One region of the Microbacterium sp. NPDC056003 genome, then DNA from elsewhere that is predicted to be linked to it. Evidence: predicted binding sites of a transcription regulator. Region 1 holds the regulator's gene; the other holds the start of a gene.
What was found. Region 1 encodes LexA, which represses DNA repair genes until DNA is damaged. Its sites were predicted from a motif close to TCGAACANNTGTTCGA; they were not measured.

Region 1 (11,532 bases):
AGCGTTGACGTTCTCGGGCAGCGCCTTCTTGGCCGTCTCGACGAGCGAGGCGAACACGGCGGGCTCGTTGACCGCGAGCTCGGCGAGCATGCGGCGGTCGACCTGAACGCCCGCGAGGCCGAGGCCCTGCATGAAGCGGTTGTACGTGATGCCGTTCTGGCGGCTCGCAGCGTTGATGCGCTGGATCCACAGGCGGCGGAAGTCGCCCTTGCGCTTGCGACGGTCGCGGTACGCGTAGACGAGCGAGTGGGTGACCTGCTCCTTCGCCTTGCGGTACAGGCGCGAACGCTGTCCGCGGTAACCGGAGGCGCGCTCGAGGATGACGCGACGCTTCTTGTGGGCGTTTACCGCCCGCTTGACTCTAGCCATTTCTGTTGTTTCCTATCGTGCGTCGGCGCTCAGAGGCCGAGGAGCTTCTTGGCGACCTTGGCGTCACCCGGGGCCAGGACCTGCTCCTGGTTGAGGCGACGCGTGCGGCGCGACGACTTGCCCTCGAGGTTGTGGCGCATGTTCGCCTGCTGCTTCATCAGCTTTCCCTTACCGGTGAGCTTGAAGCGCTTCTTGGCACCCGAGTGGGTCTTCTGCTTCGGCATCTCTTCTTCCTTCGTTTCCATCCCGCGCAGCGGGAGTCGGTGTCCCGCGGTGCGGGAGTCTGTGGGTCCTACTCGGCCGTGGCCGGCTCGGACGGAGCTTCGGTCTCGTCGTCGGAGACGGGGGCGCCGGTGCGGGCGGACCGCGCGGCTTCCTTGTTGGCAGCGCGCTGGGCGTTCTGCTCCGTCTTGACCTCGGACTTGTTCTTGTGCGGCGCGACGACCATCACCATGTTGCGGCCGTCGATCGTGGGGTTCGACTCGACCGTGCCGAACTCGGCGACATCCTCTGCGAACTTGCGGAGGAGGCGCACACCCTGCTCGGGACGCGACTGCTCGCGTCCGCGGAAGAGGATCATCGCCTTGACCTTGTCGCCCGCCTGCAGGAAGCCCTCGGCGCGCTTGAGCTTGGTGATGTAGTCGTGGGCCTCGATCTTCAGACGGAACCGGACCTCTTTGAGGACGGTGTTGGCCTGATTGCGACGCGCTTCCTTGGCCTTCTGCGCAGCCTCGTACTTGAACTTGCCGTAGTCCATGATCTTGACCACGGGGGGCTTCGAGTTCGGGGCCACCTCGACGAGATCGAGGTCGGCTTCCTGAGCCAGGCGCAGCGCCACCTCGATGCGGACGACGCCGACCTGCTCTCCGTTCGGGCCGACGAGGCGAACCTCGGGCACGCGGATGCGGTCGTTGGTGCGGGGATCGCTGATGCGGAGCTCCTTCGTGCGGGTGATGGCCACCGCGACACGGGGTGCGTCGCGGGTGGAAGAGTCACTCATTCCACCCGGCACGACGCTCGAACGCCGGCCTTCTGCACCCGGTTCCCGCTTCAAGCGGCTACCCCGGCCGCTGAACGGTCGGGGCGGAGTGCGTGACCCGGTAGCCTTGAACGGCAAGCGCGGGTGGGATGTGATCCTCTTTCAATCCGGTGCAGAACGCACCGGAGCCCGCACGAGTTTAGCAGAGAGAAACGCGTGACCACGATTCCGCCCTCCGACGACGACCGCCACGCCCGCTGGGAGGAACAGGAGCGAGCCGCCTCGGCCGCCACCCGCGACATCGCCGACGTCCCCGCGGTCGAGGTCATCACCACCGCCGCCGTGCACCTCATGAGCGCCGCTGCCGTCAAGGTCGGACTCGCCGACGACCCCGCGACGCAGACCGACCTCGACGAGGCCCGCAAGCTCATCAACGCTCTCGCGGGCCTCATCACGGCCGGCGCACCCGAGATCAGCGACATGCACGCGCGCTCCCTGCGCGACGGGCTTCGGTCGCTTCAGCTCGCGTTCCGCGAGGCCTCGACGATCCCCGATCCGATCGGCAAGGGTCCCGGCGAGAAGTGGACAGGCCCGGTCAACTGACGATGCCGGCGCTCCTCAGCTTCTGATCCCCACCGCGGCGACCCCGCGTGCCACCGCGTCGACGGTGCGGCGCACGGCCGCGGCATCCGTCCCCCGATTGCTCACCGCGAAGCGCACCACCGCGCGATCCTGCCATCGCGAAGAGGATGCCCACACGGTCCCCTCGTCGCGCAGCCACTCCCCCAGCGCGACGGTCGCGCCGTCGTCGCGTGCGGCGAGGCACACCTGCGTGAACACGACGTCGTTGAGCACCTCGAGCCCGTCGATCGCGCGGAATCCCGCCGCGAGGCCAGTCGCGGCATCCGCCAGTCCGTCGACCAGGCCGACGACGCCCTTCCGTCCGAGCGAGCGCAGCGCCGCCCACACCGGAACCCCCCGAGCCCGGCGGGACAGCTCGGCAACGCGGTCATAGGGGTCGGAGACGCTGGCCACGGCGGGCAGATAGGACGCGTGCGCGCCGAGGGATGCCGTCATCGCCGCCTCATCGCGCACGATCGCCACCCCGCAGTCGTACGGCACGTTCAGGGTCTTGTGCGCGTCGGTCGCCCACGAGTCGGCGTCGGAGAGACCCGCGGTGAGCGCGGCGAAGCGCGGGCTCGCTGCCGCCCACAGCCCGAACGCCCCGTCGACGTGGACCCAGGCGCCCGCCTCGCGCGCGACGGCGATCGCCGATGCGAAGTCGTCGAACGCGCCCGAGTGCACGTCGCCCGCCTGGAGGGCCACGACGGTCGGCGCGTCCTCCTCGGCGAGGGCACGGCGCAGCCCGTCGACGTCGATGCGTCCCTCGGCGTCGGCTCCGACGGTCTGGGGCGCGCCCATGCCCGAGAGCCGTCCGCCGAGCACGACCGACGTGTGCACGGCACCGCCGGCGAGGAAGCGCACGCGCGGCGCAGCGCGCACCTCCGACACCGGGTCGAACCCGCGGGCGCGCAGCACCGCGTCGCGACCGGTGACCAGGCAGGCGAGGTTCGCGCTCGTGGCGCCGGTGGCGAAGCCGACGCCGCTGCCGACGGGCAGCCCGAGGAGATCGAGCAGCCAGGTCGCGGCGACTTCCTCGAGCGCCGCGGTCGCCGGCGTCGGCTGACGCGAGCCGGTGTTCTGATCCCACGCCGACACGAGCCAGTCAGCGGCGAGCGCCGCGGGATAGGCGCCGCCGATCACGAACCCGTAGAACCGCGGCGACCCCATCGCCATGAGGCCGGGCTCGGCCGCCTCGGCGAGCTCGTCGACCACGGCCGCGGCATCCAGCCCCTCCTCGGGAAGCTCGCGGCGCAGGCGCCCGAGCATGCCCTCGGCGTCGAGATCGGGGCGGATGGGCCGCTCCGCCGTCGACGCGAGCCACTCGAGCGCGTGCCGGTGCGCGGCGTCGAGCGCCTCGCGGTACTCGTCCGCCGTCCCGTCCATGGGCACCTCCGGAGCCGATCCTCCGCCGCCCCGCCCCGCTCCGCAAGTGCGGGCGGAGTCGCGGGACCGGTCCCGACCCTCAGGCCCGGACGAGCTTGACCGTAAGCGAGTCGACCAGCACCGCGATGCGGTCGTCGGCCGCCCAGCGCGACGCGAGGCGAGACAGCACGGCGTCGAGCTCGGCCTGGTCGAGGCCGTGGATGAGCTGCAGGCGCACCACCAGCTCCGGGCCGCGCAGCCGCGCGTCGGGGTCGCCGGGTTCGATGGCCAGGTCGATCACGGCCAGCTCGCCGCCGACGCTCTGCTGCAGCCCCGAGAACACCTCCGGCGACGCGAAGCTCGGCTCCCAGGCGTGCCCCTGGGCGATCGCCCAGACCGCGGGGCGACGGATCACGAACTCCGTGGGCGAACCCGGGTCGATCACGATGAGGTCGGTGTCGTCGGCGGATGCCGCGGCCGCCGTGCGTGGACCGTCGGCCGGCACCGGCCGGGCCGAGGCATCCCATCGTCCCATCGTCTGCACCGACGTGAACACCGGCAGCACCCGGCGTCCGTCGGGTGCCGCGACGGTGACGATCGACAGCTCCTGGGTCTTGTCGACCGGGAGCCCGTGAGCGCCGATGCCCTCATCGCCCTTCTCGGCCAGCAGCGGGATCAGCAGGCGCGCCGAGCGGTAGGCGTCGACGACCGCGGCCTGACTGCCCGTGCCGTCGCGGAAGGCGAGCAGCGCGGCGAGGAGCGCCGGGTCGGCCGAGCCGTCGTCGCCGGAGTGGGGGTTGGAGTGGAAGCTTCGCCCTTCCCACGGCACACCGGCGGAGTCGGCATGCGCGGCGTCACCCGCGTGCGGGTGCGCGTGACCGTGCGGGTCAGTGTCCGGCGACATCCAGCGCCTCGGCCAGCGTGAACGCGCCGGCGTAGAGGGCCTTTCCGACGATGGCGCCTTCGACGCCGAGCGGCACGAGCTCGCGCAGCGCCGCGATGTCGTCGAGGCTCGACACGCCGCCCGAGGCGACGATCGGCTTCGGGGTGCGCGTGGTCATCTCGCGGAGGAGGTCCACGTTCGGGCCCTGCAGCGTGCCGTCCTTGGTGACGTCGGTCACGACGTAGCGGCTGCAGCCTGCCGCCTCGAGGCGGTCGAGCACGGTCCACAGGTCGCCGCCGTCGCGCGTCCAGCCGCGGGCAGCGAGCGTCGTGCCGCGCACGTCGAGACCGACCGCGATGACGTCGCCGTATCGGCCGATCACATCGGCGGCCCATTCGGGGTTCTCGAGCGCCGCGGTGCCGAGGTTGATGCGCGCCGCGCCGCTGTCGAGGGCGGCCTCGAGGGTGCGGTCATCGCGGATGCCGCCTGAGAGCTCGACCTGAACGCCCTTGACCTGCTTGATGACCTTGCGCATGACGCCGGCGTTGCTGCCGCGTCCGAAGGCGGCGTCGAGGTCGACGAGGTGGATCCACTGCGCGCCCTGGCGTGCGAAGTCGAGGGCCGCGTCGACGGGGTCGCCGTAGCTCGTCTCGGTCCCCGCCTCCCCCTGGGTGAGGCGCACGGCCTTGCCGCCGGCGACGTCGACCGCGGGCAGCAGGATCAATTCAGGCATTGAGGCGAAATCGTTCATGGCTCCTTGTGCGGGAAGGTCTCGGAAGGAGTTCGCTCCCGCAGACGGCACGGTTTCAGAGGGTAGCCCCGCCGAGCCCGTCGATCCAATTCGCGAGAAGCCGGATGCCGGCATCCCCCGACTTCTCGGGGTGGAACTGGGTCGCCGACAGCGGGCCGTTCTCGACCGCCGCGAGGAACGGCCGGCCATAGGTGCACCACGTGAGCGTGGGCTCGGGGAAGGGCGGCTGCACGTCGAGCAGCCATTTCTGCGCCCCGTACGAGTGGACGAAGTAGAACCGCTCGTCCTCGATCCCGCGGAAGAGGCGGGACCCCTCGCCCGCGTCGACGGTGTTCCACCCCATGTGCGGCAGCACCGGCGCATCGAGCTCTGTGACGGCTCCCGGCCACTCCCCCATGCCCGCGGTGTCGACGCCGCGCTCGACGCCGTGCTCGAACAGCACCTGCATGCCGACGCAGATGCCGAGCACCGGGCGCCCGCCCGACAACCGGCGGCCGATCAGCTCGTCGCCGCGGCTGGCCTTGAGCGACTCCATCACCGCACGGAAGGCGCCGACGCCGGGCACCACGAGCCCGTCGGCCTCGAGGACGAGGTCGCGGTCGGACGTCAGGCGCGCGTCGGCACCGGCGGCGGCCAGCGCCTTGACGGCCGAGTGCACGTTGCCCGATCCGTAGTCGAGGACCGCGACCAGCGGCTGCGAGCTCACAGAGCGCCCTTGGTGCTGGGGATGCCTTCGACCAGCGGGTCGAGCGCCTTGGCCTGGCGGAAAGCACGGGCGAACGCCTTGTATTCCGCTTCGGCGATGTGATGGGGATCGCGGCCCGAGATCACGCGCACGTGCACCGTGAGGGCGGCGTTGAACGTGATCGCCTCGAACGTGTGACGCACGAGCGAGCCCGTGAAGTGGCCGCCGATGAGGTGGTGCTCGAAACCGACCGGTTCACCTTCGTGGACCAGGTAGGGGCGGCCGCTGATGTCGACCACCGCCTGCGCGAGGGCCTCGTCGAGAGGCACCAGCGCGTCGCCGTAGCGCGAGATGCCCGACTTGTCGCCGAGGGCCTCGCGGATCGCCTGCCCGAGCACGATCGAGATGTCTTCGACCGTGTGGTGCGCGTCGATCTCGGTGTCACCCGATGCGCGGACGGTGAGATCGGTCAGCGAGTGCTTCGCGAACGCCGTCAGCATGTGGTCGAAGAACGGCACCGTCGTGTCGATCCGGCTGCGGCCGGTGCCGTCGAGGTCGAGCTCGAGTTCGACGGTCGATTCGCTGGTGGAGCGTCGCAGGGACGCGGTACGCGGAGCGGCGCTCATGATGTCGATTCTACCGAGGCCAGTGCGTCGAGGAACGCGGTGGTCTCCTCTTCGGTGCCCGCGGTCACGCGCAAGTGGTGGGGGATCCCGACGTCGCGGATCAGTACGCCGCGATCGTAGAGCGCCTGCCACGTCGTCGCGGGGTCGGCCACTCCGCCGAACAGGACGAAGTTCGTCCACGTCTCGTGCGGCGTGTAGCCGAGCGCCTCGACGGTGGCGCTGATGCGATCGCGCTGCGCGACGATCTCGTCGACCATGCGCAGCATCGTGGGAGCGTGACGAAGAGCAGCGGATGCCGCGGCCTGCGTCAGCGCGCTCAGGTGATACGGCAGTCGCACCAGGCGCAGGGCGTCGATGAGAGTCGGGTCGGCGGCGAGGTATCCGACGCGCGCCCCGGCGAAGGCGAAGGCCTTGCTCATCGTGCGCGACACGACGAGCCGCTCCCGGCCGGGAAGGAGGGTGAGCGCCGACCGCTCCTCGCGCGGCGCGAACTCGAAGTACGCCTCGTCGACGACGACCACGCCCTCGGTCGCGTCGTAGACCGCCTCGATCACGTCGAGGCCGAGCGGAGTGCCGGTCGGGTTGTTGGGCGCGCACAGGAAGACGACGTCGGGCGCGGCATCCGCCACCTGCGCCGCCGCGTCCGCGGCGTCGACGCTGTAGTCGGGGGCACGGGTTCCGGCGACCCACGTCGCGCCGGTCCCGCGAGTGAGCAGCGGGTACATCGAGTAGGTCGGCGCGAACCCGAACGCGGTGCGGCCAGGTCCGGCGAAGGCCTGCAGGACGTGCTGCAGCACTTCATTGGAGCCGTTCGCGGCCCAGATCTGCTCGCTCGTCAGCCCGTGGCCGAGGTAGTCGGCGAAGCCCTCGCGCAGTGCCGTGAACTCGCGGTCGGGGTAGCGATTGACGTCCCGCAGCGCGAGTGCGATCGAGTCCATGATGTCGTCGGCCACGTCCTGCGGGACGGGATGCGTGTTCTCGTTGACGTTCAGCGCGACGGGCAGCGGCGCCTGCGGAGCGCCATAGGGCGTCATTCCGCGGAGGTCGTCGCGCAAGGGCAGGTCTTCGAGACGTGGACTCACCCCTCCCATGCTACGGGGGCGGTACCGCCCACCCGCCGCGTGTGTCGGCGCGAGACGGCTCGGCATGCGGGGCTCGGCGCCGCCCGCTGCCGCGAGCCGCACCGCCGGACCGAGGTCAGCGGCTCGAGTCGTACTCGGCCGGGATCGCCAGACTCTGCCCGGCTTCGAGCGAGACGCCCTCGAGCGCGTTGAGGCGGACGATCGCGTCGATCACGTCGCGGGGGTCTGCCTCGGGGGCCACGGTCTCGGCGATGGACCACAGCGTGTCGCCGAAGGAGACGGTGACGGTGGAGAACGACTGCGCCGGTGTGCCCGCGTCGCGGCTGGCGAGAGCACTGCCGCCCGAGATCATCGCGAGACTGATCGCGACGACGGCGGGGATCGCAGCGAGCGTCGCGAGCACGCGACGACCGCGGAGCGTGAGGCGCAGGCGCGTGGAACGTGCGGGGCGCGTGAAGGCGGAACCCGGGAAAGCGGGCGACGTGATGCCGATGGTGCTCATGTTCTGCTCCTCCTGCTGGGGAGAGATTCGCACCCGCCGCTCGGCCGGGAGCAGAGGATGCGAATCTCTGTACCGAAGTTATCTTCGATGTTCTACGATGTCAAGGGGCCGATCCGGGTGCGATCTCTCGAACGCGACACGCGGTCGCGGTGTTCCCTTCGAGCGTCGGATCCGGATACGGTTTCGATACGAGAACCCCACCACGGGCCTCCGACATTCGAAGACCGCTGCACTTCCGGAGCCCCTCCGGGGCGGCGAGACAGGAGCCGGACATGAGCGACGCCACCGGGCGCGAGAGGCCGCAGACGCGACGCCGCAAGAGCCTCAGCGACAAGCAGCTCGCGATCCTCGAGGTCATCCAGCGCTCGATCGCGCGCCACGGCTACCCGCCGAGCATGCGCGAGATCGGCGACGCGGTCGGGCTGAAGTCGCTCTCGAGCGTGACGCACCAGCTCAACCAGCTCGAGCTGAGCGGCTACCTGCGACGCGACGCGGGCAAGACGCGCGCGATGGAAGTGCTCATCGACCTGCCGGGCGCCTCCACCGAGAACCCCGACGACGCAGCCCCCGCGGTGGGCGACGCAGCGCTCGTGCCCCTCGTCGGCCGGATCGCGGCCGGCGTCCCGATCACGGCCGAGCAGCAGGTCGAGGAGATCTTCCCGCTCCCCCGCCAGCTGGTGGGCAAGGGCGACCTGTTCATGCTGAAGGTGTCGGGCGACTCGATGATCGACGCCGCCATCTGCGACGGAGACTGGGTCGTCGTGCGCTCACAGGCCACAGCCGACAACGGCGAGATCGTCGCCGCGATGCTCGACGGCGAGGCGACGGTGAAGACGTTCCGCCAGCGCGACGGGCACACGTGGCTGTTGCCGCGCAACTCGGCCTTCGAGCCGATCCTGGGCGACGAGGCCGTGGTGCTCGGCAAGGTCGTGGCGGTCCTCCGCGCCGTCTGATCACCCCCGGCGGGTGAAACTCCGGCGCGATGAGCCGGCGTCCGCCACAATGGCGGCATGAGCGACATCGACACCGCTGACGCGCACACGCTCGAAGCACGCATCCGCGAGCTCGAACGGGAGAACGCACGGCTCGCGGCCGAGAGCGCCGCCGCAACGCCGGCCCCTTCCGGCGGACGATGGCGGGCCTGGGTCTCTGCGCTGTGCATCGTCATCGCCGCCATCCTCGTCCCGGTGTCGATCGTGACGGCGTGGGCGCGGGTCCAGCTGGTCGAGGAGGACGCGTTCGTCGCGACCCTTGCTCCGCTCGTCGACGACCGCGCCGTGCAGGCGATGGTCATCGACGAGGCGATGGAGGCGATCAACGACCAGGTCGACTTCCAGACCCTGACGGCCAACGTGTTCGACGGCATCGCCGACCTGGGGCTCCCGCCCCGGGCCGCCCAGGCCCTCGGCCTGCTCGAGGCCCCGGCGGCGAGCGGCCTCGAGAATCTGGTCAACGAGGCGGTCACCCGCGTCGTGGAGTCCGATGCGTTCTCCGACGTGTGGGCCACCGCGACCCGCGCCGCCCATCGCGCCCTCACCACGGCGGCGACGTCGGACGGCGGGGGCCTTGTCGTGCGCACCGATGAAGGTGTCGGCATCCAGCTCGGCGCCGTCGTCGACGCCGTCAAACAGCGTCTGGTCGACCGGGGCGTGAGCGCCGCACAGCTCATCCCCGAGATCGACAGGGTCGTCATCGTAGGCAAGGGAGACAACCTCGCCGCCATCCGCACCGGCTACGCCCTCGCGACGTCACTCGGCTGGTGGCTCCCGGTCCTCACCATCCTTCTCTTCGGGCTCGGAATCGCCCTGGCCCGTCGGCGCAGCCTCGCCGTGCTCGGCACGGGACTCGCCATCGCGATCGGCGCCGGCGCGCTCGCGATCGGTCTCTCGGTCGGCGACACCGTGATGGGCACGGTGGCCTCCGACCTCGGCCTCTCCCCCGACGGGCTCGGCGTGATCTACGCGCAGGTCGTCGGCGCGATGACGCAGACGGCGATCGTGCTGAGCGTCCTCGGCGTGTTCGTCGCGCTGCTCGGCTGGGCGATGGGCCGCTCCGCCGCCGCGCAGGGCGCCCGCAGTGCGGTCCGCTCCGTCAACTCCTCGGCCCGCCGGCAGCTCGCCGCCCGTGGGCTCGACACCCGCGGCTTCGGCGCCTGGCTCGCACGCTCACGTGTGCTCGTGCGCACGATCATCGCCGTCCTCGCCGTGCTGTGGCTCTTCGCCCTGCGGCCGCTGTCGTTCGGCGACGTCGTGCTCGTGATCGTGGTCGCGTTCGCCGTCGCGTGGATCCTCGAGCTGCTGCAGCGCCGCGACGAGGAGCACCCCGACGACGGCGACATCGTGGTCGAGAGCGACATCATCGAGCCCGAGCCGGTGAGCACGGATGCCGCGGCCGAGGTGGCCGCGGCATCCGATCCGCTCTCGCAGGACGCGAAGAACTAGACCGCCGCACCCACCTTCGCGCGGATCGTGCGCGTCGCCTCGATGATGTTGCGCAGCGACTCGACGGTCTCGTCGTAGCCGCGGGTCTTCAGACCGCAGTCGGGGTTCACCCACACCTGCCGCAGCGGCAGCTCGGTCGCGGCGCGGTCGAGCAGCTCGGCGACCTCGGCGGGCGACGGGACGCGCGGAGAGTGGATGTCGTAGACGCCCGGGCCGACGCCGTGCGTGAAGCCCGACTCCGCGATGTCGCCGATCACCTCGCCGCGGCTGCGCGCGGCCTCGATCGACGTCACGTCCGCGTCGAGCGCGGCGATCGCGTCGATGACGACGTCGAATTCCGAGTAGCAGAGGTGCGTGTGCACCTGGGTGGCCACGGCCGCTCCCGCTGTCGACAGTCGGAACGAGCCGACCGACCACTCGAGGTACGCCGGCTGATCGGCCTTCTTCAGCGGCAGCAGCTCGCGCAGCGCCGGCTCGTCGACCTGGATCACGCCGATGCCGGCGGCTTCGAGGTCGGCGATCTCGTCGCGCAGCGCCAGGGCCACCTGGTTGGCGGTGTCGGCGAGCGGCTGGTCGTCGCGCACGAACGACCACGCCAGGATCGTGACCGGCCCTGTCAGCATGCCCTTCATCGGCTTGTCGGTGAGCGACTGGGCGAACGTCGACCAGGCCACCGTGATCGGCGCGGGCCGTGACACGTCGCCCCACAGGATCGACGGACGTGTCGCCCGCGAGCCGTACGACTGAACCCAGCCGTTCTGCGTCACGTCGAACCCGTCGAGGTTCTCTGCGAAGTACTGCACCATGTCGTTGCGCTCGGCCTCGCCGTGCACCAGCACGTCGAGCCCGAGGTCCTCCTGCAGCGTCACGACCCGGGCGATCTCGTCGCGGAGGAACTGCTCGTACTCCTCCGTGGTGATCTCGCCCTTGGCGTGCCGCGCACGCGCGCGGCGGATGTCGCCGGTCTGCGGGAACGAGCCGATCGTGGTGGTCGGCAGCACGGGCAGGCCTAGCGCGGCCTCCTGAGCGGTGACACGGGCCTCGTAGTCACCGCGGTCGAAGTCCACCGCGGTCAGAGCGGCGGCGCGCTCGCGCACGGCGCCGTCCCGCACGCCGGGCGCGCTCTGCCGGTCGGCGAGGGCAGCGGATGCCGCGGCCACCTCGTCGGCGATCGACTCGGCGCCCTCGGCGAGGCCGCGCGCCAGCGTGACGACCTGCCCGGTCTTCT
Region 2 (11,532 bases), on a different contig from region 1:
CGATTTCAGCGCGACGTTCACCGACTTCGCCGTGCTGTCGTTCTGGGCCGGCGAGGTCGTCGAGCGCGAAGGGGTCCAGCTCGGCTGGATCGAGTGGCAGCTCACCCCCGAGACGCGAGCCGCGATGGAGCGCGACGTCGCGGCGAGCGCGGTCGGCGTCGCCGTCGCCCGGGCGAACGCCTACGCCGGTGCCATAGGTCTGTCGACGGTGACGCCGCTCGAGATCGCCGATCTCGGACTGCTCACGCGCAACGAGTCCCCCGCCGCCCCGCGGCAGGAGCGCATGCTGATGGCCAAAGCATCCTTCGCCGCAGATGCCGGCGGTGGAGCGCCCACCGTCCAGCTCCAGCCGGAGGACATCGTCCTCACGGCCGGCGTCGAGGCGCGGTTCAGCGCTCGCTGACCGGCCCCGAACGAGGCGGTCGCGGCATCCGCTCTACTCGCCCAGACGGTTACGGCTGCGCATGGCCCGCTCGGCCTCGCGCTTGTCTTCGCGCTCGCGGATGGTCTGCCGCTTCTCGTACTCGCGCTTGCCCTTCGCCACGGCGATCTCGACCTTGGCGCGGCCGTCCGAGAAGTACAGCTTGAGCGGCACCAGCGTGTAGCCTCCGGCGCTGATCGCGTGCGAGAGCTTGATGATCTCGTCCTTGTGGAGGAGCAGCTTGCGCACGCGCTTGGACGCGTGGTTCGTCCAGTGCCCCTGCGAGTACTCGGGGATGTGCACCGCGTCGAGGAACGCCTCACCGTTGTTGATGTAGGCGTAGCCGTCGGAGATGTTGGCACGGCCTTGACGCAGCGACTTGACCTCGGTGCCGGTGAGCACCAGACCCGCCTCGTACGTCTTCTCGATGGTGTACTCGTGGCGCGCGCGACGATTGGTCGCGACGACCGTCTCCCCGCGTTCCCTGGGCATGGTGACTCCTCGATTCACGCCGTGCGGGCGCACGGCAGCCGTTCAGTCTACCCCCGGACGACTCGCCCGAGAGTCAGGCCCGCAGCCAGCGACGGATCGCGAAGCTCGCCGACAGCGCCGCGAGCACGATGCCGATGAGGATCAGCACCGGCACGACGATCCACGCGTCGTCCAGCCCGACCCACGTGGTCACGAACTCGACGCGTCCGCGCAGATACTGGTCGACGCCGAAGTGCACGCCCGCGATGACGGCACCGCTGGCCAGCAGCGACCCGATGAGCGCCGCGAACACGCCTTCCAGGACGAAGGGGGTCTGGATGAAGCGATTGGATGCTCCGACCAGGCGCATGATGCCGAGTTCGCGCCGTCGGGCGTAGGCCGAGAGCCTGATCGTCGTGGCGATCAGCAGCACGGCGGCGACCAGCATCAGCGCGGCGACGCCGACTGCGATGTACGTCGCGACGGTGAGGGCGGAGAACAGCGGCTCGAGGTACTGCAGCTGATCCTGCACCTCCTCGACGCCCTCGGTGCCGCCGAACGCCTCGATGATGACGTCGGACTGGTTCTGGTCGACCAGGTTGATCCAGAACGTCTCGTTGAGCTGGTCCGGCGTGATGACGCTGGCGTAGTCCTCACCGAGGAGATCGATGACGTTCTGGTACGCCTCGTCGCTGTCCTCGAACCGCACATCGCGGATGAGCGGCGAGAGGGCGGGCCCGTCGAGCTTCTCCTCCACCGCCGCGAGCTGCTCGTCGGTGGCCACGCCGCCGGTGCAGGTGGGGGCTTGCGAGATCGCGGTGCACATGTAGATCGCCACCTGGGCGCGGTCGACCCAGAAGTCCTTCATGATGCCGATCTGCATCTGCATGAGCATCGCCGCTCCGACGAACGTCAGCGACACGAACGTGACCAGCACGACGGAGATCACCATCGAGGCGTTGCGGCGCAGGCCCGTGAACGCCTCGCCGAGGATGAGACCGACCCTCATGACGTGGGCCCCACTTCGTCGTCGGGAGCTTTCTCGCCCAGACCGAGCCGGTCGGCGAGGCCGAGCTCGGCGACGTCCACCTCGGGGATGTCGGCCACCGGGATGGGCGCGGTCTGCGGCGCGCGCGCAGCCGGAGAGCCCGGGCGGGCGGGAGTGGGCTCCTCGACCGTGTCGGACTCGGAGGCCGCGGCTTGCTCGGCGGCCGATGCCGGAGCGGATGCGGCAGGCGCAGGCTCGGCCGCGGGTGCCGGCGCTTCGTGCTTCGGGCCGCGCGCCGTCGACGGCGACGCCGGCTGGGGCGCGGCATCCGTCGCCTCATCCTCGTTCGCCAGGGTCGGATCCAGCCCGGCCTCGGCAGCCGCGGCGGCTTCGCGCTGCACCTCGAGCACGGCGGTCAGGGCAGCGACAGCGGCTGCGCCGCGCTCCTGCTCCGGGGCGAGGCTAGGCAGGCTCGACGTGTCGCCGTAGCCACCGTGCCGCTCGTCTCGCACGATCTCGCCGTGCACGAGCTCGATCACGCGCCGCTGCATCTGGTCGACGAATCCGGCCTCGTGCGTCGCCATGACGACGGTGGTTCCGCCGGCGTTGATGCGCGCGAGAAGCTGCATGATGTCGACGGATGTCGCGGGGTCGAGGTTTCCGGTGGGCTCGTCGGCCAGCAGCACCTGCGGGCGGTTCACCAGCGCACGGGCGATCGCGACGCGCTGCTGCTCGCCACCCGACAGCTCGTGCGGGAACCGCTTCTCCTTGCCGGAGAGTCCCACGAGCGCGAGTACTTCGGGAACGGTCTGCTGGATGAATCCACGCGACGACCCGATGACCTGCAGCGTGAAGGCGACGTTCTGGAAGACCGTCTTGGTCGGCAGCAGGCGGAAGTCCTGGAAGACCGCTCCGATGTGGCGCCGGAAGTACGGCACCTTGCGGTTCGACAGCGTTCGCAGGTCGCGCCCGAGCACGACCACGCGGCCGTCGGTGGGCGTCTCTTCGCGGAGGATCATGCGCAGACACGAGGACTTGCCCGAGCCGGATGCGCCGACGAGGAACACGAACTCGCCGCGCAGCACCTCGAAGTCGACATTGCTCAAGGCAGGCTTCGACGTGCCCTTGTAGCGCTTCGTGACGTTCTCGAACCGGATCATGGCCTATCGAGCCTAAGCGGATGCCTCCGCGCCGGCCTCCGCGACACCCTCAGGCGCCGCATCGGTTCGCGGCGTCGCCCGCGTGCGCGCTGACTGCTGTCCTCGCCGCCGAATCGGATGTCGTAGGTATGTTCTAATGTCGACGTATGGCCGATGACGACCCCTTCGCCTCCCCCGATGAGCGTGATGTGTGGGACGAACCGTGCGACGGGTTCGAGGCTCCAGATGACGTCGACCGCGTCACCGAGGTCGCCGCCATGATGTCGGTCTTCGCCGCGCAGCGTGTGATGCGGGTGGATCAGCTGCGCCGCAACGCGTTGGCTGATGCCGCCTCCTACGGCGGGGCCGTCGCGGCGGTCGTGGAGCGATCCGTGCGGTTGGAGTTGGCGGCCGCTCTGCGGATCACCGAGCACGCCGCCGCCGGACTGCTCGGATTCGCGCAGGCGCTTGTGCACCGGTACCCGGCCGCGTTGGACGCGCTCGGACGAGCCGCGATCACCGAGCGGCATGCCGAGATCCTGGTCGACCTGCTGGATGCGGTCGAGCCCGAGGTGCGGGAACGGGTCACCACGACGGCGGTGGACTTGGCGGTGCGGCTCCCGGTCGGCGCGTTCCGCCGGCAGCTGCGGGCACTCCTCGAACGTGAGCGGGCGGCGAGCCTGGCGGAGCGGCATGACTGGGCGGTGCGGCATCGTCGGGTGATCGTGGAGCCCGCCGACGACGGCATGGCCTGGCTGCATGCGTTCCTGCCCGCTGTGGAAGCCCGCGCCATTCAGGGGCGGCTCACCGCGATCGCCAAGACCCTCGACCGCAGCGTTGCGAGTGGCGGAGATCGAGACGCCTCAGCCGGAGAAGACGCGCGGACGATGGATCAGCGGCGCGCCGACGTGCTCGGCGACCTGCTCATCGACGGCGAGACCGCCGCCCTGCCACCCGAAGCGGCGGGCGTCCGTGCCACCGTGATGGTGACCGTCCCTGTGCTCACCCTCCTCGATGACGACGGGGCGGGCGCCGGGCCGGCGACGGCGGATGGGGTCGGTCCGATGTCCGCCGAGCGGGCGCGGGAGTTGGCCGCCGGTGCGGACGGGTGGACGAGGATTCTCACTCACCCTGAGACCGGCATGGTGCTCTCCGTCGGCCGCGACCACTACCGGCCACCGCCCGCCCTCCGGAAACTGGTCAGGTGGCGGGCCGACCGATGCATGGCACCGGGATGCGGCATCCCCGCGAGCCGGTGCGAGATCGACCACACCGTGGCCTGGGAACATGGCGGTACCACCAGCCTCGACAACCTCGCACCGCTCTGCAAGGGCCACCACACCATCAAGCACCACGGCGGCTGGCAGGTCGAACACGTTCCCGACGCCGGCGGCGCCCTGCAGTGGACCTCACCTAACGGGCGCCGCTATCGCGTCGAACCCGAACGCCCGGTACCCGCCTTCCGGCCGACCGCCAGAGGAACCACCCCCGCACCGTTCTGATCGCCCGCGGGCAGGCCGGCACTGGACGCGTGCACCGCCGACAACCACGATGGACGAATGACCTCATCCCCCATCCCCGCGTCCGAACTGCTCATCGGCGCGTCACGAACCATGCGCTTCGAAGGTGAGCCGTACGGCTCGGGCATCTCGTTCTTCTACGTCGACAATGATCCCGGGATGGGTCCGGATCTGCACCGCCACCCGTACACCGAGACATGGCTCGTGATCGAGGGCGAGGCAACGATCCGGATGGGCGACGAGACCGTCATCGCGCATACGGGCGACACCGCGGTGGTCGCCGCCGACACGTGGCATGGCTTCACGAACACAGGTCAGGGCCGGCTGCGGATCGTGTGCATCCACGCGTCCCCGGTCATGATCCAGGAGAACCTCGACGAGGCGTGAGACGCCCGAGGGGCCTCGCTGAGAACGACGTCAGTCGTCGTCGTCCTTGCGCTTGCGCCAGCGGATGCCGGCCGAGATGAACCCGTCGAGGTCGCCGTCGAACACGACCGCCGGGTTGCCGACCTCGTGCCCGGTGCGGAGGTCCTTCACGAGCTGCTGACCGTAGAGGAAGTACGACCGCATCTGGTCACCCCAGCTGGCGGTGATGACGCCGGCCAGCTCCTTCTTCTTCGCGGCTTCCTCTTCCCGTTGCAGCAGCATCAGGCGTGTCTGGAGCACCCGCATCGCCGCGGCGCGGTTCTGGATCTGGGACTTCTCGTTCTGCATCGAAACGACCAGGCCCGTCGGGAGGTGCGTGATGCGGACGGCGGAGTCGGTGGTGTTGACCGACTGCCCGCCGGGGCCCGACGAGCGGAAGACGTCGACGCGGATGTCGCTCTCCGGCACCTCGACCTCCTGGGCCTCCTCCATCACGGGGATGACCTCCACCGCGGCGAAGGACGTCTGGCGCTTGTCGGCCGACCCGAAGGGGCTGATGCGCGCGAGGCGGTGCGTGCCGGCCTCGACCGAGAGAGTGCCGTAGGCGTACGGTGCGTCGACCTCGAACGTCGCCGACTTGATGCCGGCGCCCTCGGCGTAGGACGTGTCCATGACCTTGACGGGGTACTTGTGGCGCTCGGCCCAGCGCAGGTACATGCGCAGCAGCATCTCGGCGAAGTCGGTGGCGTCGTCGCCGCCCGCGCCGGAACGGATCGTCACGACGGCCGCACGGTCGTCGTACTCACCGTCGAGGAGCGTCTGCACTTCGAGCTGGCCGATGATGTCTTCCAGCTCCGCGATCTCGTGGCGAGCCTCCTCCGCGGAGTCCTCGTCGTCCATCTCGTTGGCGAGCTCGACGAGCACCTCGAGGTCGTCGAGTCGCTGCTCGACGTCGGTGACGCGCTTGAGCTCCGCCTGACGGTGACTCAGGGCGCTCGTCACCTTCTGCGCCTGCTCGACGTCGTCCCACAGGTCGGGTGCCCCGGCGGCCTCGCTCAGCCGCGCGATCTCCGCCGTGAGCGCGTCGACGTCGACCACTGCCTTGATGTCGGAGAACGTGGAGCGCAGGGCCTGGATGTCGGCGGAGGGATCGAAGTCGAGCATGACAGTCCAGACTAACGTGGATGCACGTGAGCGATCGCCCGCGGGATGTTCTCGTCCGGTTCGCGCCGATGATCTACGGCCCGACCGTGCTCTTCGCGCTGGGCGAGGGCGCCGTCATCCCGCTGATCCCGGTGATCGCGGCACAGCTCGGGGCCGACCTCGCCACCGCCGCGCTCGTCGCCTCGGCGCTGGTGGTCGGCCAGCTGTGCGGCAACATCCCCGCGGGCTGGGCGGTCGCCCGCATCGGGGAGCGCTTCACCATGGTCGTCGCCGGCGCGCTCTGTCTCGCCGCGGTGGTCGGCCTCGCGCTCGCCCCGTCGCTCGGCGTCTTCGCTCTCGCGGTGTTCGTCATCGGCTTCTGCGCTGCGGCGTTCGGCCTCGCCCGCCACTCGTTCATGACGACGCGCGTGCCGCTCGCGTTCCGCGCCCGCGCGCTCTCCCTGCTCGGCGGCACCTTCCGCCTGGGCATGTTCATCGGGCCGTTCGTGGCCGCCGCGCTACTCGCCCTCTTCGGCGACGAGCACGCCACCATCTGGTTCTTCGGCGCGTGCCTCGTCGCGACCATCCTGCTGGTGCTCCTGGGTCCCGATCCGGAGCACGCCGTCGCGGCGCCCACACCCGCGCGCGGCGACTCGGCACTGGCCGAAGACACCGGCGAGCCCGTCACCGGCTCGATCCCCATCGCCGAGCGCAGCGGCGTCTTCCGCACGATGTGGGCGTATCGACGCGTGCTGTCGCGCCTGGGCCTGGCCGCGGCATCCCTCTCCGCCGTCCGCTCCGCCCGGCAGGTCGTCCTGCCGCTGTGGGGCGTGTCGCTCGGGCTCGACGCGCAGACCATCGCGCTCGTCGTCGGAATCTCGGGTGCCATCGACTTCGCGCTCTTCTACGCGAGCGGACAGGTCATGGACCGCTTCGGGCGCCTGTGGGCCGCCCTCCCCGCCATGCTCCTGATGGGTCTCGGCTTCCTCGCGCTCTCGTTCACCCACGATCTCGAGCAGTCGGCGATGTGGTTCGCGATGTTCGCCGCCGTCCTCGGAGTCGGCAACGGTCTGTCGAGCGGCATCCTGCTCACACTCGGCGCCGATATCGCCCCCAAGGACGATCCGGCACCGTTCCTCGGATCCTGGCGCACCCTGACCGACGCCGGAGGTGCCGTCTCGCCGCTGCTCGTGTCGGCGATCGCGGCCGCCTCCACGCTCGCCCTGGCGACGGGCGTCGTCGGCGTCATCGGCCTCGTCGGCGCCGCCGCGTTCGTCCGCTGGGTTCCGCGGTTCGTGCCGAGGCCGAAGCCGTGACGGTGCGGTTCTGCACGAGCCGCAACCAGGGTCGTCGCTGCACGCGCCACCTGGACCATCCGGGGCTGCACCGCCACCGGACGATCATGTGGGCGGATGCCGCGGCCGACCTTCCGCGATGCTCCGGCTCGGGTGCGCCCGGCGCACCCGCCGCGACGCTCCCCGATGGATTCCCCGAGGGCCGAGCGCTGTGCCCGACGTGCCTGCGGTTCGTGCCCCTCGACGAGGACGGTCGGCTCGTCGAGCACGACACGTCCGACCCGGCCGAGAACGACAGCGAGATCGCACAGCGCCGGAGCTGGTTCAACACGCACGCGGACTGACGCGCACGACGGGCCCCGCCCGCGCGGCGCTCAGACCCACGACCTGCGCACGGCCGCCGCGCCGAGCTGCATGCGGGTGGTCACACCGGCGATCTCCATGAGGTCGGCCACCCGGCGCTGGACCGTGCGCAGCGAGATCCCCAGCTGCGTCGCGGCCGCGGCATCCGTCACCCCCAACAGCAGCAGCCGCAGCAGGTCTCGGTCGACCTCCTCGGTGGTGGGCACCTCGGCGACGGGGAGGAACGCGGTGGCGTGACTCCAGTACTCCTCGAAGATCGCGATCACGAGGTCGAGGAGGCCGCTCGGATGGATGAGCAGAGCGCCGAAGCCCTCGTCATCGCCCTGCGCATGCATGGGCACGAGGGCCATCTGGTCGTCAGCGATGAACATGCGGGTCGGAAGGGCGGGGAGCACCCGGATCTCCTCGCCGATCTGCGCCATCTCGCGTGCGGCGGTGAGGAACCCGGGTCGCTCGAGCACGGCGCTCTCGACGATCACGCGATAGCGCACACCCCGCGCGAGGGCGCGATCCTCCTCGATGTTCTCCTCGCCGCTGACGAGCGCGACCTCGTGCAGGACGAGCACACGCACCTGCTCGGTCGACGCCGCCTGCAGCTGCGCGATGCGCTGCCGCACGGCGTCGTCGCCGATCACGACGTCGACGACATCGGCGACGCTGCGCTGCTCGGCCGAGCGCCGGTACAGGTCACTCAGCTCGACGAGCGCTTCGTGCGCGCGCGTCAGCCCGCGCTCGCGCTCGAGCAGCAGCGGGCGCAGCGCCGTCGTCGGGGGCGAGGCGACATACCGGTCGCTGCGTGCGGCTTTGCGTGCCACCAGGCCGAGTCGCTCGAGCTGGGCCACGATCGGACGAACGCGCGGCAGCGACATGCTCAGCGCCTCGGCGACCTCGGACGCCGACACCGACGTCTGCTGAAGGATCCACCGGTACACGGCGGTGTGCTCCTCATCGAGACCCAGTGCATCGAGCACGGTGACCTTCTCCACACCGGCCATCTTCACCCACCGGATGTGGCGGATGGTGGCCATGGCATTTCTCCGCCACCACTGTACGCGCAACGCATGAGAGCTTCGTAGCAGATCCCCTACCCCCCGAGAGGTTCCCGCATGTCCAATCCCCCACCCATCGGCCGCCGTCTGCGTCCGATCGTCGCCGCCACAAGCGGTCTGGCGATCGGCATCGCCGGCATCGGCCTCACGACTCTGCCGGCGACCGCGACCTCGAACGTCGACGGTCCCCCCACCCCCGACGCGGTCGCCGGCAGCTCCTCCACCGTCACGCTGATCACCGGCGATCGCGTGACCGTGACCGACCTCAGCGACGGCACGCACACCGTCAGCATCGACACCGCCGTCGATGGTGCGGGTGTGCGCACGTACGACGCGGGCGGAGAGCTCCACGTCGTCCCCGACGCCGCACTCCCGTACCTGGCCTCGGGCGCGCTCGACCAGGATCTCTTCAACGTCACGAAGCTGATCGAGTTCGGCTACGACGACGCCTCGGTCGACGCGACCCCGATCATCGTGGAACAGGATGCCGCGGCCGCGCGCACCTTCGCCGCACCGCTCCCCGGGCTGGAGGTGCAGACCGAGCTCGCCAGCATCGGGGGCGCCGCCGCCACGCTCGGCCACGAGTCCAGCGCCGCGGCGTGGGAGACGCTGACGGCACCGACCGCGCGCGCGTTCTCCGCGACTCCCGAGCTCGCGGGCGGCATCGAGGCGATCCACCTCGACGGCAAGGTCGAGGCGACGCTCGACTCGAGCGTGCCGTTCGTCGGCGCACCGTCCGCGTGGGCTGCCGGTCACACCGGCGAGGGCGCCACGGTGGCCGTGCTCGACACCGGCTACGACGACACTCACCCCGACCTTCAGGGACGCGTGCTCTCCGGCTCGCGGAGCTTCGTGCCGGGCGAGGAGGTCGACAGCGACCCGAACGGCCACGGCACGCATGTCGCGTCGACGATCGCCGGCACGGGCGCCGCGAGCGACGGGCTGCACCGCGGCGTCGCCGACCGCGCGGACCTGCTCGTGGGCAAGGTGCTCGGCGCCGACGGCTACGGCCAGGACTCCTGGATCATCGAGGCGATGGAGTGGGCCGGTCAGAACGCCCCGATCGTCTCGATGAGCCTCGGCTCGATGGAGGCGTCCGACGGCAAAGACCTCATGGCCGAGTCGCTCAACCGGATCGCGGACGAGACCGGCGCGCTGTTCGTGGTCGCGGCGGGCAACAACGGCGCCCCCGAGACGATCGGCGCGCCCGGCTCGGCCGAGCAGGCGTTCACCGTCGGTTCGGTCGACGACCCGAGCGGCGGAATGTCGTACTTCTCGAGCCAGGGTCCGCTCTCCCGCTCGGGGGCGCTCAAGCCCAACGTGTCCGGACCGGGCGCCGACGTCACGGCCGCTCGCTCGGCCGACAGCGGCGGAGAAGGCTCGTACATCTCGATGAGCGGCACCTCGATGGCGACGCCGCACGTCGCCGGTGCCGCGGCGATCCTGCTCGGCGCGCACCCGGAGTACACGACCGAGCAGCTCAAGGCGGCGCTCGCGAGCACCGCACGCGACTTCGGGTTCTCGGCGTACGCCGGCGGCTCGGGCGTCATCGACATCGACGCCGCGCTCAACGCGCCGGTCGTCGCCTCCGGCTCGGGCGACTTCGGGATGCTCGCCTGGGGCGAGGAGCCGACTCCGGTCGAGCGCACAGTCGAGTACACCAACCGCACCGCCGCGGAGATCACCGTGACGCTCGAGCCGACGCTCGCCGACACCACGCCCGGCGGCGAGGTGGGCCCCGGCCCGTTGTCGGCCCGCGCCGCCCTCGACGCGCTCACGATCGACGCCCAGACGCTCACCATCCCCGCCGGTGGCACAGCATCGGTCACGATGACCGTCGACCCCGCGAAGGTGCCGGCGGGCCGGCAGCTGTCCGGGGCGCTCATCGGCTCGGTGGACGGCGAACCCGTCGTGCGCACCGCCCTGGGCACGATCGCCGAGGCTGAGCGGTACGACCTCACACTGAGGGCGACGGACTTCGACGGCAATCCGATCGACACGTACGCGTACCTGTGGAACGCGCAGACGAAGTTCGCCGAGCCGATCTTCGTGGGCGGTGAGACCACCCTGCGCCTGATGAAGGGCGACTACTCGGTCGTCTCGTACCTCGACATCCAGCGCACACCCGACACGCTCGCCACGGTGATGGTGGGCGAGCCGACTCTCGAGCTCGATCAGGACACGACCGTCACCCTCGACGCCCGCACGGCGGAGAAGGTCTCGGTGCACGTCGGCGCGAAGGGCGTGGAACCGGTGTTCCAGCGCTTGGAGATGAAGGTCGACGACTTCTTCGTCAGCGCGATGATGCCGGTGTGGACCGACGAGATGTGGGCCCAGCCCATGAAGGTCGACGACGCCGACTTCGACTTCACGGTCCGCTGGCGCCTGCAGACCCCTCTGCTCACGCTGAGGGAGGGCAAGAAGCCCCTCGATCTCATCGTGCTGGGCGGCTCGAAGCTCCTCGACGGCTCGTTCACAGCGACCGCCGTCGACGCGGGAGCGGGCACGCCGGGCGAGCTCGCCGCGGCGGGCGTGAAGGGCAAGATCGCCGTCGTGACCCGCGGGAACGATCTGTCCGTGTCGCAGCAGGTGGCCAACGCGGCCCAGGCCGGAGCGAAGCTCGTCATCGTCGCGAACAACGAGGACCGCGAGTTCAACGCGTGGGCCGGTTCCGAGATCGACTATTCGGATGCCACGATCCCCGTCGCGGGCATCAGTGGCGTCGAGGGGCGCAAGCTCATCGGACAGCTCGGCGGCAAGAAGAAGATCACTCTCTC

Region 2: the regulator LexA is predicted to act here: its motif matches at 3,161-3,176, upstream of ACFC1W_RS15135 (DUF222 domain-containing protein).

The regions. Positions count from the first base shown of each region.
Region 1 is NZ_JBHJXQ010000003.1:24,710-36,241, forward strand. It holds gene rplT (50S ribosomal protein L20) at 1-369, opposite strand, end outside; gene rpmI (50S ribosomal protein L35) at 399-593, opposite strand; gene infC (translation initiation factor IF-3) at 662-1,369, opposite strand; gene ACFC1W_RS12490 (DUF1844 domain-containing protein) at 1,574-1,951, shown strand; gene ACFC1W_RS12495 (pyridoxal phosphate-dependent decarboxylase family protein) at 1,967-3,355, opposite strand; gene ACFC1W_RS12500 (SseB family protein) at 3,435-4,238, opposite strand; gene priA (bifunctional 1-(5-phosphoribosyl)-5-((5-phosphoribosylamino)methylideneamino)imidazole-4-carboxamide isomerase/phosphoribosylanthranilate isomerase PriA) at 4,222-4,968, opposite strand; gene hisH (imidazole glycerol phosphate synthase subunit HisH) at 5,024-5,674, opposite strand; gene hisB (imidazoleglycerol-phosphate dehydratase HisB) at 5,671-6,279, opposite strand; gene ACFC1W_RS12520 (histidinol-phosphate transaminase) at 6,276-7,361, opposite strand; gene ACFC1W_RS12525 (LysM peptidoglycan-binding domain-containing protein) at 7,477-7,863, opposite strand; gene lexA (transcriptional repressor LexA) at 8,136-8,816, shown strand; gene ACFC1W_RS12535 (hypothetical protein) at 8,874-10,304, shown strand; gene metE (5-methyltetrahydropteroyltriglutamate--homocysteine S-methyltransferase) at 10,301-11,532, opposite strand, start outside.
Region 2 is NZ_JBHJXQ010000004.1:82,384-93,915, reverse strand. It holds gene ACFC1W_RS15155 (SIMPL domain-containing protein) at 1-403, shown strand, start outside; gene smpB (SsrA-binding protein SmpB) at 437-913, opposite strand; gene ftsX (permease-like cell division protein FtsX) at 987-1,901, opposite strand; gene ftsE (cell division ATP-binding protein FtsE) at 1,898-3,040, opposite strand; gene ACFC1W_RS15135 (DUF222 domain-containing protein) at 3,187-4,521, shown strand; gene ACFC1W_RS15130 (cupin domain-containing protein) at 4,579-4,926, shown strand; gene prfB (peptide chain release factor 2) at 4,957-6,069, opposite strand; gene ACFC1W_RS15120 (MFS transporter) at 6,090-7,364, shown strand; gene ACFC1W_RS15115 (hypothetical protein) at 7,361-7,687, shown strand; gene ACFC1W_RS15110 (helix-turn-helix domain-containing protein) at 7,718-8,734, opposite strand; gene ACFC1W_RS15105 (S8 family serine peptidase) at 8,813-11,532, shown strand, end outside.